Regions from separate parts of the Pseudomonas sp. BJa5 genome, predicted to be linked through region 1. Evidence: predicted binding sites of a transcription regulator. Region 1 holds the regulator's gene; the other holds the start of a gene.
The links. The regulator sigma-54, encoded in region 1, starts transcription at its own class of promoters, with help from an activator protein. The targets are predictions, from matches to a motif close to ANTGGCATNNANNTTGCTNT.

Region 1 (6,803 bases):
CTTCACCAAGGCGGCACTGTCGCGTTTTGGCAGTGGCTGGGCCTGGCTCAGCGTGACCCCTGAGCAAAAGCTGGTGGTCGAGAGCAGCGCTAACCAGGACAGCCCGCTGATGCACGGCAATACCCCGATCCTCGGCCTGGATGTCTGGGAGCACGCCTACTACTTGTTGTACCAGAACCGTCGTCCCGAATACATCAGCGCCTTCTACAACGTGATCGACTGGTCCGAGGTAGAGCGCCGCTATACAGCCGCGTTGGCGTGAGTCGTTCCGGTATGCGTACGCAGGTGTTGTCCGTCAGCGGCGTTCGACTGTTTCGTCTCGCCCTGGGCACGGTGCTGTTGCTGGCCGGCGGTGCCTTGCTGGTCGCCCAGGGTATCGCCTGGCTGGACCTTGAGCCGCGCCTGTTGCGTGCGCTCGAGGGCGGTGCCCTGTGTGCGCTGGGGACGGCACTGGGGGCGGTGCCGGTGCTGGTGATCCGCAGCATGCCGGTGGCCTTGGCCGATACTTTGCTGGGCTTCGGTGCCGGGGTGATGCTGGCCGCGACGGCCTTCTCCCTGATCATTCCGGGGCTGGATGCGGCCCAGGCCATCGGCCTGGGCAAATGGGCAGCGGGCGGGCTGATCAGTTTCGGCCTGCTGTTCGGCGCCTTTTGCCTGTACCTGGTCGACCTGAAGGTGTCCGGCGCTTCACCCGAGGCGCTGGTGGGCACTGGGCAGCAGCCGGTGATCGCGGCGCGGATCTGGGTATTCGTGATCGCCATCATTGCCCACAACATTCCCGAAGGCATGGCCATTGGTGTCTCGGCTGGCGGCGGCATGGCCGATGCCGACAGCCTGGCCATGGGCATTGCCTTGCAGGATGTGCCGGAAGGCCTGGTCATTGCCCTGGTACTGGCCGGTGCGGGCATGGAACGGTTCAAGGCCTTTCTGATCGGTGCGGCGTCGGGGTTGGTCGAGCCGTTGGCGGCGCTGCTGTGCGCCTGGCTGGTGAGCGTGGCCGAACTGCTGTTGCCACTGGGGTTGGCATGCGCGGCAGGGGCGATGTTGCTGGTGGTGACCCAGGAGATCATCCCCGAGTCGCGCAGCAATGGCCATCATCGCCTGGCGAGCCTTGGGCTATGTGTCGGCTTCTGCCTGATGATGGTGATGGATACGGCGCTGGCGTGAAGGCGAGGCGGGGCGATCACTCGCCCTCGTCGAAGTAGTTGTTGATCAGTTCGATCAGCGCTTCCAGGGCTTCGTCCTGCTGCTCGCCTTCGGTGTGCAGGTGCACCTGGGTGCCTTTGCCTGCGGCCAGCATCATCACGGCCATGATGCTCTTGCCGTCGATCAGTTTGTCCGGTGCCCGTCCCACCCGCACGGTGCAGGGGAAGCGTCCGGCGACGCCAACGAATTTTGCCGCAGCCCGGGCGTGCAGCCCCAGCTTGTTGATGATGGTAATTTCACGAGCGGGCATCGCGGCAGGGGTCCTGTGGGCTAGAGGTCGCGGTGGCGAACCTGGACATTCTTCAGTGAGTGCTGCAGCGCCTGGCCGAGGCGCTCGGTCAGGTACACCGAGCGGTGATGCCCGCCGGTACAGCCGATGGCGATGGTGACGTAGGCGCGGTTGCTGGCGGCAAAGCGGGGCAGCCATTTGAGCAGGTAGCTGGAGATGTCCTGGAACATTTCCTCGACATCGGGCTGCGCCGCCAGGTAATCGATAACCGGTTGCTCAAGGCCTGAATGCTCGCGCAGCTCCGGTTTCCAGTAGGGGTTGGGCAGGCAGCGCACGTCGAACACCAGGTCGGCGTCCACCGGCATGCCGCGCTTGAAGCCGAACGACTCGACCAGAAAGGCCGTGCCGGGCTCAGGCTGGTTGAGCAGGCGCAGTTTGACCGAATCTCGCAACTGGTAGAGGTTCAGGTTGGTGGTGTCGATCTTGAGGTCGGCGAGGTCGGCGATTGGTCCGAGCAGTTCGCTTTCGACCTTGATCGCTTCGGCCAGGGAACGATTGGCGTTGGTCAGCGGGTGGCGCCGACGGGTTTCCGAAAAGCGCTTGAGCAGGGTCTCTTCGTCGGCGTCCAGGTACAGCACGTCACACTGGATATGCCGGCTGCGAGCGTCTTCAAGCAGTTCGGGAAAACGAATCAGGTGGCTGGGCAGGTTGCGCGCATCGATCGATACGGCGACCTTGGGTTGCATCAGCTCGGTATTGATCAGCGCGTTTTCGGCCAACTGCGGCAGCAACCCGGCAGGCAGGTTGTCGATGCAGTAAAAGCCGTTGTCCTCCAGTACCGCGAGGGCGGTGCTCTTGCCGGAGCCGGAGCGACCGCTGACGATGATCAGGCGCATGGGTCAGTGCTCGTTCTGTACGTCCAGGACGACCTGGTACAGCGCTTCACTGCTGCCGGCGGCCCGCAAGCGCTCACGAACGTCTTTGCGGTCGAGCATGCTGGCGATCTGGCGCAGCAGTTCCAGGTGTGCATCGGTGGCCGCTTCCGGAACCAGCAGGACAAACAGCAGGTCGACCGGGGCGCCGTCGATGGCATCGTAATCAATAGGGGCATCCAGGTGCAGCAGGGCGCTTACCGGCGCCATGCAGCCCTCGAGCCGGCAGTGGGGAATGGCAATGCCATTGCCGAAGCCGGTGGAACCCAGTTTTTCGCGAGCGACCAGCTTCTCGAAGACGTCTTGCATCTCCAGTTCGGGCACTTGCTCGGCGATCACGTTGGCGACCTTTTCCAGGGCGCGCTTTTTACTGCCTCCCGGCACGTTCACCAGGGAACGGCCGGGGGTCAGGATGGTTTCAAGTCGGATCATGGATGAGGGGGATCAGCGGGCTGCTGCACCTTGCAGCAGGCTCTGCTGTTTTTCCTTGTGTTTTTTCAGTTGGCGGTCGAGCTTGTCGGTCAAGGCGTCGATCGCTGCATACATGTCTGCGTGTTCGGCATTTGCAACCACTTCGCCGCCGGGAATGAACAGCGTCGCTTCGATTTTCTGCTGCAATTTCTCGACCTTCATGATCACCGTCACGTTGGTAATCCTGTCGAAGTGCCCTTCCAGCCGTTTCAGTTTCTGTTCGACGTACTCGCGCAGCGGTTGGGTGACTTCTACATGCTGTCCACTGATATTGACTTGCATACAGCTTCTCCTTTTGTTGCCCGTGCATAAAGAGGCAGGTATTGCGCCTGCCACTGAACTGCTGTGGCACATCTCAGGGGCTACATCAGTCGCTTGCGCTCGCTCGACGGTGCGATGCCGAGGGACTCGCGGTACTTGGCGACGGTGCGACGGGCTACCTGAATGCCTTGTGCCTCCAGTAAACCAGCGATCTTGCTGTCACTCAATGGCTTTTTCTGATTTTCCGCTGCAACCAGTTTTTTGATGATCGCGCGGATCGCCGTGGACGAGCATTCACCGCCCTCGGAGGTGCTGACGTGGCTGGAGAAAAAGTACTTCAGCTCGTAGATGCCCCGCGGGGTGTGCATGTATTTCTGGGTGGTTACCCGGGAAATGGTCGACTCGTGCATGCCCACCGCTTCGGCGATGTCGTGCAGCACCAGCGGCTTCATCGCTTCGTCACCATGGTCGAGGAAGCCACGCTGGTGCTCGACGATCTGGGTGGCGACCTTCATCAGGGTCTCGTTGCGGCTCTGCAGGCTCTTGATGAACCAGCGGGCCTCTTGCAACTGGTTGCGCATGAAGGTGTTGTCGGCGCTGGTGTCGGCGCGCCGGACGAAACCTGCGTACTGCGGGTTGACCCGCAGGCGTGGAACGGCCTCCTGGTTCAGCTCGACCAGCCAGCGCTCGTTGTCCTTGCGCACGATCACGTCGGGAACCACGTATTCGGCTTCGGTGGACTCGATCTGCGAGCCCGGACGCGGGTTGAGGCTCTGGACCAGTTCGATGACCTGGCGCAGTTCGTCTTCCTTGAGCTTCATGCGACGCATCAGCTGGCTGTAATCGCGGCTGCCCAGCAGGTCGATGTAATCATTGACCAGGCGCTGGGCCTCGGCCATCCACGGCGTGCGGGCGGGCAGCTGGCGCAGTTGCAGCAGCAGGCATTCGCTGAGGTTGCGCGCGCCGATGCCGGCGGGCTCGAACTGCTGGATGCGGTGCAGGACGGCCTCGACTTCGTCCAGTTCGATATCCAGTTCAGGATCGAAGGATTCGCAGATTTCCTCGAGGGACTCGTCCAGGTAGCCCTGATTGTTGATGCAGTCGATCAGCGTCACGGCGATCAGCCGGTCGGTGTCGGACATCGGTGCCAGGTTCAACTGCCAGAGCAGGTGGCTCTGCAGGCTTTCGCCAGCCGAGGTACGGGTGGTGAAGTCCCACTCGTCATCGTCATTGCTGGGCAGGCTGCTGGCGCTGGTCTGGTAGATGTCTTCCCAGGCCGTGTCGACGGGCAGCTCGTTGGGAATGCGCTCGCTCCATTCGCCTTCGTCCAGGCTGTCCACGGTCGGCGTGGATTCCTGGAAGCTGGTGTCCTGGGTTTCGGCAACAGGCTTGCTTTCGGCGTTGTCGGCCATCGGGTCGCTGTTGTCGAAGTCGTCGCCATCTTCCTGGCGTTCGAGCATCGGGTTCGACTCCAGCGCTTCCTGGATTTCCTGCTGGAGGTCCAGGGTAGACAGCTGGAGCAGACGGATGGCCTGTTGCAACTGAGGAGTCATCGTCAGTTGCTGGCCCATTCTTAGGACGAGCGATGGTTTCATGGCAGGGGCTTAACACCTTTTTCGCCGGCGCACATGCGCCATCCACTACAAGGGCACCGAAGCGCCAACTTTAAGCAAATTATATGCCTGAAATTGGAGCGTTTGCCTAGGGTGCTGTAACAATTATGCCGTATGGAAACGGACCAGCAGCCTCCGGCAAACGCCGTGTCGCTTCGAACTTACAAGCGGAACTCGTGGCCCAGGTACACCTCTTTCACCAGGTCATTGGCCAGGATGGTCTCTGCATCGCCTTCGGCGATCAGCTGGCCATCGTTGACGATGTACGCGGTTTCGCAGATATCCAGGGTCTCACGGACGTTGTGGTCGGTGATCAGCACACCGATGCCCTTGGCCTTGAGGTGATGGATGATCTGCTTGATGTCGCCGACCGAGATCGGGTCGACACCGGCAAAGGGTTCGTCGAGCAGGATGAACTTCGGCGCGGTCGCCAGGGCGCGGGCGATTTCGACGCGGCGGCGTTCACCACCGGACAGGCTCATGCCGAGGTTGTCGCGAATGTGGCTGATATGGAATTCCTGCAGCAGGCTTTCCAGCTCCTTGCGTCGACCGGCGGCATCGAGGTCCTTGCGGGTCTCGAGGATCCCGAGGATGTTGTCGGCTACCGACAGCTTGCGAAAGATCGAGGCTTCCTGGGGCAGGTAGCCGATGCCGGCACGGGCGCGACCGTGCATCGGCTGGTGGCTGACATCCAGGTCGTCGATCAGGACGCGGCCCTGGTCGGCCTGGACCAGGCCGACGATCATGTAGAAACAGGTGGTCTTGCCGGCGCCGTTGGGGCCGAGCAGGCCGACGATCTGGCCGCTGTCGATGGACAGGCTGACGTCGCGAACCACTTGTCGGCTTTTGTAGCTCTTGGCCAGGTGCTGGGCTTTGAGGGTCGCCATTTACTCGGCCTTCTTCTTCGGCTGGATCACCATGTCGATGCGCTGACGTGGCGTGGCCACGTTGCCACCACGACCGGCGGTCGCCACCTGGGTCTTGGTGTTGTAGACGATCTTCTCGCCTTCGGTGGTGTTGCCTTCGTTCTCGACCTTGGCGCGGTCGGTGAGGATCACCATGTCTTTCTGCGCCTGGTACTGGATGGTCACCGCCCAGCCTTTCATCTTGTCGGGCTTGGCGGCGCTCTGTTGCTGCTCGAAGTAGGCGAGGTTGCCCACCGAGGTCACCACGTCGATGTCGCCGCTGGCGGCGCGGGTGATGGTCACGGTGTTGCCTTTGATCATCATCGAGCCCTGGGTGATGATCACATCGCCCTTGTAGGTGGCGACGCCTTGCTTGTCGTCCAGGTGCGCATCGTCGGCCTGGATACGGATAGGCTGGTCACGGTCAGTCGGCAGGGCCCAGGCGCTCGCGCTTCCCAGTGCTGCGCTCAGGCTGAGCAAAAAGGGGAGGGTTTTAACGAGCCTCATACTGTCCTCTTACGTTGGACAACAGGTCCATCCTGCCGTCTTTCAAATACGCCTTCATTCCCTTGCCCGTAGTCACGCCACCGGCGCCGTCGATTTTAACGGCTTGCTCGGTTTGCGCATATTGCTTCTGCGGGAACACCGTCATGCGGGTGGTGGTAATGATGGTAGTGCGGTTTTTTTCATCGGTGCGGGCGATCCGTACCGAGTCGATCAATTCCACTTCGCTGCCGTCCGGGTTGACTTCGCCCTTGTCGCTCTGCACGTGCCAGGGGTAGGTCGTGCCGCGGTACAGCTGCAGGTCCGGCTTGGTCAGCAGGGTAGTTTCACTGACCTTGAGGTGTTCGACCTTGTCAGCGGTCATCTCGTACTGCAGCTTGCCGTCGGGCAGGAACTGCACGCTGTGGGCATTGGTGGCGTAGTAGTCGATGGCATTTTCGTCGACACGGGCGACCGGCTTGTCGAGGAAGCTCTCGGGGCCGATGTTCCAGTAGCCGACGGCCACCAGCAAGGCGGCAATCACACTGAACAGCGCAATGGTGCGGATTTTTTTACTGAACATGTATCGCTCTACAGGTAGTGGGCGTTTGCCGCATCGAGATTGCCCTGGGCTTGCAGGATCAGCTCGCAGAATTCGCGGGCTGCGCCTTCGCCGCCGCGGGCCTTGGTGGTCCCGTGGGCA
Region 2 (6,803 bases), on a different contig from region 1:
CACGGGCTGGAATGTTGTATTCCAGACGTACACGGCCCTTGCCATCCGGCGCCATGTTGGTCAGGTCGCCCTTACGCAGGCCCATTTCTTCCATGACCTTGCCCTGGGATTCTTCAGGGATGTCGATGGTGACGTTCTCGAACGGCTCCTGCTTGACGCCGCCTACTTCGCGGATGATTACTTCAGGACGGCCTACAGCCATCTCGAAGCCTTCACGACGCATGGTTTCGATCAGAACCGACAGGTGCAGCTCACCACGGCCGGAAACCTTGAACTTGTCAGCCGAGTCGCCTTCTTCAACGCGCAGTGCCACGTTGTACAGCAGCTCTTTGTCCAGACGTTCCTTGATGTTACGGCTGGTGACGAACTTGCCTTCCTTACCGCAGAACGGCGAGTCGTTGACCTGGAAGGTCATCGAAACGGTCGGCTCGTCGACGGTCAGCGGCTTCATCGCCTCGACAACGTCAGGGGTGCACAGGGTGTCGGAGATGAACAGCTCGTCGAAACCGCTGATGCAGACGATGTCGCCGGCCTGGGCTTCTTCGACGTCAACGCGGTGCAGACCGTGGTGACCCATCAGCTTGAGGATACGACCGTTGCGCTTCTTGCCGTCGGTGTCGATGGCGACGACCGGGGTGTTCGGCTTGACGCGACCACGGGCGATACGGCCAACGCCGATAACACCCAGGAAGCTGTTGTAGTCCAGTGCGGAGATCTGCATCTGGAACGGACCGTCACGGTCAACAGCCGGCGCCGGTACGTTGTCGATGATCGACTGGTACAGCGCGGTCATGTCTTCGCCCATTTCGGTGTGGTCCAGACCGGCGATGCCGTTCAGGGCCGAGGCGTAGACGACTTTGAAGTCCAGCTGTTCGTCGGTGGCACCGAGGTTGTCGAACAGGTCGAAGATCTGGTCCAGAACCCAGTCAGGACGCGCGCCCGGACGGTCGACCTTGTTGATCACGACGATTGGCTTCAGACCGGCTTCGAAGGCCTTCTTGGTCACGAAGCGGGTTTGCGGCATCGGGCCGTCCTGGGCGTCGACCAGCAGCAGCACGGAGTCGACCATCGACATTACACGCTCAACCTCGCCACCGAAGTCGGCGTGGCCGGGGGTGTCGACGATGTTGATGTGGTAGCCGTTCCAGTTGATGGCGGTGTTTTTCGCCAGAATGGTAATACCGCGCTCTTTTTCCTGGTCGTTGGAGTCCATGACGCGCTCGTCGTTGAGCTCGTTACGCTCCAGGGTGCCGGACTGGCGCAGGAGTTTGTCGACGAGGGTGGTTTTACCATGGTCAACGTGGGCGATGATGGCGATGTTACGCAGATTTTCGATCACTTGTGTTTCTCGATCAGAGGATTCGGGTTGCCGCTATTTTAAGCGGCGAATATGAATGAACGGTGCTCAGACTGCCCGGCGGTCGGGAGGGCGATGGCGGATGCTTCCGCCATACAGCCCCGGCGTCTTATGCCGGACGATAAACACGCACATTGGCATGTCCCTCGCTCAGCAGGTGGTGGGCATGCAGCCGACTCATCACGCCCTTGTCGCAATACAGCAGGTACTGGCGCGCTGGGTCCAGTTCCTTGAAGCGGCTGTTGATCGCATAGAACGGCATGAGTTTCACTTCGATGCCTTCCAGTTCCAGCGGTTCATCTTCCTGGGCATCCGGGTGACGGATGTCGATCACCACCTGGCCGGCCAGCGCCTGGGCGACTTCCTCGACCTGGATGTCCTGGCTCAGTTCGTCGATCACATGATCGATGGCGATCAGGCGGGCGCGCTCCAGGGCGCGCTCCAGCACCGCCATGTCGAACTGCTTCTCTTCATGTTCGATGCGGTGGCGCTTGGCGTGGGTGGTCGGGTTCACCGAGATCACGCCACAGTATTCAGGCATGTGCTTGGCGAAGTCGGCGGTGCCGATCGCCTCGGCCTGGTCGATGATGTCCTGCTTGTGGGTGGCCAGCAGCGGGCGAAGCACCAGCTTGTCGGTGGCCTGGTCGATGATCGACAGGTTCGGCAGGGTCTGGCTCGAGACCTGGGAAATCGCCTCGCCGGTGACCAGCGCGTCGATCTCCAGACGATCGGCCATCTGCGCCGCCGCGCGCAGCATCATGCGCTTGAGGGTCACGCCCATATAGCTGTTGTCGACCTTGCCGAGGATCTCGCCGACCACTTCCTCGAACGGCACGCTGATGAACAGCACGCGCTGGCTGCTGCCGTATTTCTTCCACAGGTAGTGGGCGACTTCCATCACCCCCAGTTCGTGGGCACGGCCGCCGAGGTTGAAGAAGCAGAAGTGGGTCATCAGGCCGCGACGCATCATCTGGTAGGCCGCCACGGTGGAGTCGAAACCACCGGACATCAGCACCAGGGTCTGCTCCAGGGCGCCCAGCGGGTAGCCGCCGATGCCCTTGTGCTGGCTGTGGATCACGTACAGGCGCTGGTCGCGCACCTCGATGCGCACCTCGACCTCGGGGTTGCGCAGGTCGATACCGGCGGCACCGCACTGCTGGCGCAGCTGGCTGCCGACATAACGGTCGACGTCCATCGAGGTGAAGTCGTGGTGACCGCCACGCTTGCAGCGTACGGAGAAGCGCTTGCCGGCCAGCAGGTGGCCGAAGTGAGTCTTGCACTTGGCAACGATGTCGTCGAAATCGCCCAGCGGGTACTCTTCGACCTGCAGGAAGTGGGCAATGCCCGGGGTGCAGGTCAGGCGCTCGGTCATCTCACGCAGGACTTTCTCGTCCTCGATGCGGGTGACCACCTCGAGGTTGTCCCAGACACCATCGACCGCCAGCTCAGGATCGAGATCCTTGAGCACGGTGCGAATATTGCGGCCCAGCTGACGGATGAAACGCTTGCGAACCGGGCGGCTCTTGATGGTGATTTCCGGGAAGACTTTTACGATTAGTTTCATGAAAAACTGTGCGTGCGCTGCCGACTAAAAAAGTGGGGCGCGGATTATAGCGGAAATTGTTCAAGGTTTAACCAATTATCGTACAGAAGGTTTTGCATGCACTGATATGGTGCGCTAGAGCAAAATAACGCCTCATCAGGGTGCAAAAATTGTCCGACACTCGGGCCAAAACCCCCTGAAACGCGTAGGAATGGGGCAGAAATGCCAAACCGGGGCACTGGCATGCAATTTGCTCCCTTGTGAGGCAGGTTGCCTTGGCCGACTATTCGCGCCCGGCATCACCCAAATTAAAGGGCTGCACAGGCAAGCTCTACCCCACCCGGAGGACACTATGTCGAAGTCGGTTCAACTCATCAAAGATCATGACGTCAAGTGGATTGACCTGCGTTTCACTGACACCCGTGGCACCCAGCACCACGTGACCATGCCAGCTCGCGATGCGCTGGAAGACGACTTCTTCGAAGTCGGCAAGATGTTCGACGGTTCCTCCATCGCTGGCTGGAAAGGCATCGAAGCTTCCGACATGATCCTGATGCCGGTTGACGATACCGCCGTTCTGGACCCGTTCACCGAAGAGCCGACCCTGATCCTGGTCTGCGACATCATCGAGCCTTCGAGCATGCAAGGCTACGACCGCGACCCACGTGCGATCGCCAAGCGTGCCGAAGAGCACCTGAAAGCCACCATGATCGGTGACACCGTGTTCGCCGGTCCCGAGCCTGAGTTCTTCATCTTCGACGAAGTGAAGTTCAAGTCCGACATCTCCGGCTCCATGTTCAAGATCTTCTCCGAGCAAGGCTCGTGGATGTCTGACCAGGACGTCGAAGGCGGCAACAAGGGCCACCGTCCAGGCGTCAAAGGCGGCTACTTCCCGGTTCCGCCGTTCGACCACGACCACGAAATCCGTACTGCCATGTGCAACGCACTGGAAGAAATGGGTCAGACCGTCGAAGTTCACCACCACGAAGTGGCGACTGCCGGCCAGAACGAAATCGGCGTCAAGTTCAACACCCTGGTGAAGAAAGCCGACGAAGTCCAGACCCTGAAGTATGTCGTGCACAACGTTGCCGACGCCTACGGCCGCACCGCTACCTTCATGCCTAAGCCACTGTACGGCGACAACGGCTCGGGCATGCACGTTCACATGTCGATCTGGAAAGACGGCAAGAACACCTTCGCGGGCGAAGGCTATGCCGGCCTGTCCGACACCGCCCTGTACTTCATCGGCGGTATCATCAAGCACGGTAAGGCCCTGAACGGCTTCACCAACCCGTCGACCAACTCCTACAAGCGTCTGGTCCCAGGCTTCGAAGCCCCGGTCATGCTGGCCTACTCGGCTCGCAACCGTTCCGCTTCGATCCGTATTCCTTACGTTTCGAGCCCGAAAGCCCGTCGTATCGAAGCGCGCTTCCCGGACCCGGCTGCCAACCCGTACCTGGCCTTCGCTGCACTGCTGATGGCTGGTCTGGACGGTATCCAGAACAAGATCCACCCAGGCGATGCCGCCGACAAGAACCTGTACGACCTGCCGCCTGAAGAGGCCAAGGAAATCCCACAGGTTTGCGGCAGCCTGAAAGAAGCCCTGGAAGAGCTGGACAAGGGCCGTGCGTTCCTGACCAAGGGCGGCGTATTCTCCGACGACTTCATCGATGCCTACATCGCCCTGAAGAGCGAAGAAGAAATCAAGGTCCGCACCTTCGTACACCCACTGGAATACGAGCTGTACTACAGCTGCTAAGCCAGTGACGCTCGCGCAAGCGGCGTAACGCAACAAGAAAGGCCTCCTTCGGGAGGCCTTTTTGTTTTCTGCTCTCGGCACCGCAGCCTTCAGCCTGCATGCATCGACTTTTCCCCTATGCTCTATATTGGTGCACTCAACCACCTGCTTGCAGACTGACCGGCCCATTTTGGTTCAGAAAATTGGCCGCTCCAGCGTTTTTTAGGTGTTTTTCGCGCAATTACAGGTCTTTATCCGGGAATTCCGCTTCTTTTCGGAGCCTTGGTTTGTTTTTTGCATTTTCTTGTTACCAGCAGACAACCAGCGCCCGCGACCCTGGCACCCCCGGAGTCGTCATGAGCCAAAAGAGGTCACAGACACCCCATGACCATCAGCGATGCCCTGCACCGACTGCTACTGGACAACCTGACCACTGCCACCATCCTGCTCAACGCCGACCTGCGCCTCGAGTACATGAACCCGGCAGCGGAAATGCTCCTGGCCATCAGCGGCCAGCGCAGCCATGGGCAATTCATCAGCGAGTTGTTCACCGAATCCCCCGAAGCACTCAACTCCCTACGCCTGGCGGTGGAGCATGCGCACCCGTTCACCAAGCGTGAAGCCCAGCTGACCTCGCTGACCGGCCAGACCCAGACCGTCGACTACGCGGTGACGCCGATCCTGAGCAAGGGCCAGACCCTGCTGCTGCTCGAAGTCCACCCCCGCGACCGGCTGTTGCGCATCACCAAGGAAGAGGCGCAGCTGTCCAAGCAGGAAACCACCAAGATGCTGGTGCGCGGCCTGGCCCACGAGATCAAGAATCCGCTGGGCGGCATTCGTGGTGCGGCCCAGTTGCTGTCCCGGGAGCTGCCCGAGGATGGCCTGAAGGACTACACCAATGTGATCATCGAAGAGGCCGACCGCCTGCGTAACCTGGTCGACCGCATGCTTGGCTCGAACAAGCTGCCGTCCCTGGCGATGACCAACATCCATGAAGTGCTCGAACGGGTCTGCAGCCTGGTCGAGGCCGAAAGCCAGGGTGGCATCACCCTGGTGCGCGATTACGACCCGAGCCTGCCGGACGTGCTGATCGACCGCGAGCAGATGATCCAGGCCGTACTCAACATCGTGCGCAACGCCATGCAGGCCATCAGCGGCCAGAACGAGCTGCGCCTGGGGCGTATCACCCTGCGCAGCCGGGCCATGCGCCAGTTCACCATAGGCCACACCCGCCACCGCCTGGTGGCCAAGGTCGAGATCATCGACAACGGTCCGGGCATACCGGCCGAGCTGCAGGAAACCATCTTCTACCCCATGGTCAGCGGCCGCCCGGACGGCACCGGGCTGGGCCTGGCCATTACCCAGAACATCATCAGCCAGCACCAGGGCCTGATCGAATGTGACAGCCATCCGGGCCACACCACCTTCTCGATCTTCCTGCCCCTGGAACAAGGAGCCACCGCCTCATGAGCCGTAGTGAAACCGTCTGGATCGTCGACGATGATCGCTCCATCCGCTGGGTCCTGGAAAAAGCCCTGCAACAGGAAGGCATGACCACCCAGAGCTTCGACAGTGCCGACGGCGTCATGAGCCGCCTGGCCCGCCAGCAGCCGGACGTGATCATTTCCGATATCCGCATGCCCGGCGCCAGCGGCCTGGATCTGCTGGCGCAGATTCGCGAACAGCACCCGCGCCTGCCGGTGATCATCATGACCGCCCACTCCGACCTCGACAGCGCGGTGGCCTCCTACCAGGGCGGTGCCTTCGAATACCTGCCCAAGCCGTTCGACGTCGACGAGGCGGTTTCGCTGGTCAAGCGCGCCAACCAGCATGCCCAGGAGCAACAGGGCCTGGATGTCGCCCCGAGCCTGACCCGCACCCCGGAAATCATCGGCGAGGCGCCGGCGATGCAGGAGGTGTTTCGCGCCATCGGTCGCTTGAGCCACTCCAACATCACCGTGCTGATCAACGGCGAATCCGGTACCGGTAAAGAACTGGTCGCCCACGCCCTGCACCGCCACAGCCCGCGCGCGGCATCGCCGTTCATCGCCCTGAACATGGCGGCCATTCCCAAGGACCTGATGGAGTCCGAGCTGTTCGGCCATGAAAAAGGCGCCTTCACCGGTGCGGCCAACCTGCGCCGCGGCCGCTTCGAGCAGGCCGAC

Region 2: glnA (type I glutamate--ammonia ligase) is a predicted target of sigma-54. The motif match lies at 3,138-3,157, and genes of this name have one in related genera.

What each region holds. Positions count from the first base shown of each region.
Region 1 covers NZ_JALRNG020000005.1:94,699-101,501, reverse strand. Annotated here, with positions in the region: gene M2D63_RS04440 (superoxide dismutase) at 1-262, shown strand, start outside; gene M2D63_RS04435 (ZIP family metal transporter) at 274-1,167, shown strand; gene M2D63_RS04430 (HPr family phosphocarrier protein) at 1,184-1,456, opposite strand; gene rapZ (RNase adapter RapZ) at 1,477-2,331, opposite strand; gene ptsN (PTS IIA-like nitrogen regulatory protein PtsN) at 2,335-2,799, opposite strand; gene hpf (ribosome hibernation-promoting factor, HPF/YfiA family) at 2,812-3,120, opposite strand; gene M2D63_RS04410 (RNA polymerase factor sigma-54) at 3,201-4,694, opposite strand; gene lptB (LPS export ABC transporter ATP-binding protein) at 4,874-5,599, opposite strand; gene lptA (lipopolysaccharide transport periplasmic protein LptA) at 5,600-6,124, opposite strand; gene lptC (LPS export ABC transporter periplasmic protein LptC) at 6,111-6,683, opposite strand; gene M2D63_RS04390 (HAD family hydrolase) at 6,692-6,803, opposite strand, start outside.
Region 2 covers NZ_JALRNG020000016.1:29,113-35,915, forward strand. Annotated here, with positions in the region: gene typA (translational GTPase TypA) at 1-1,339, opposite strand, end outside; gene thiI (tRNA uracil 4-sulfurtransferase ThiI) at 1,467-2,921, opposite strand; gene glnA (type I glutamate--ammonia ligase) at 3,253-4,659, shown strand; gene glnL (nitrogen regulation protein NR(II)) at 5,023-6,108, shown strand; gene ntrC (nitrogen regulation protein NR(I)) at 6,105-6,803, shown strand, end outside.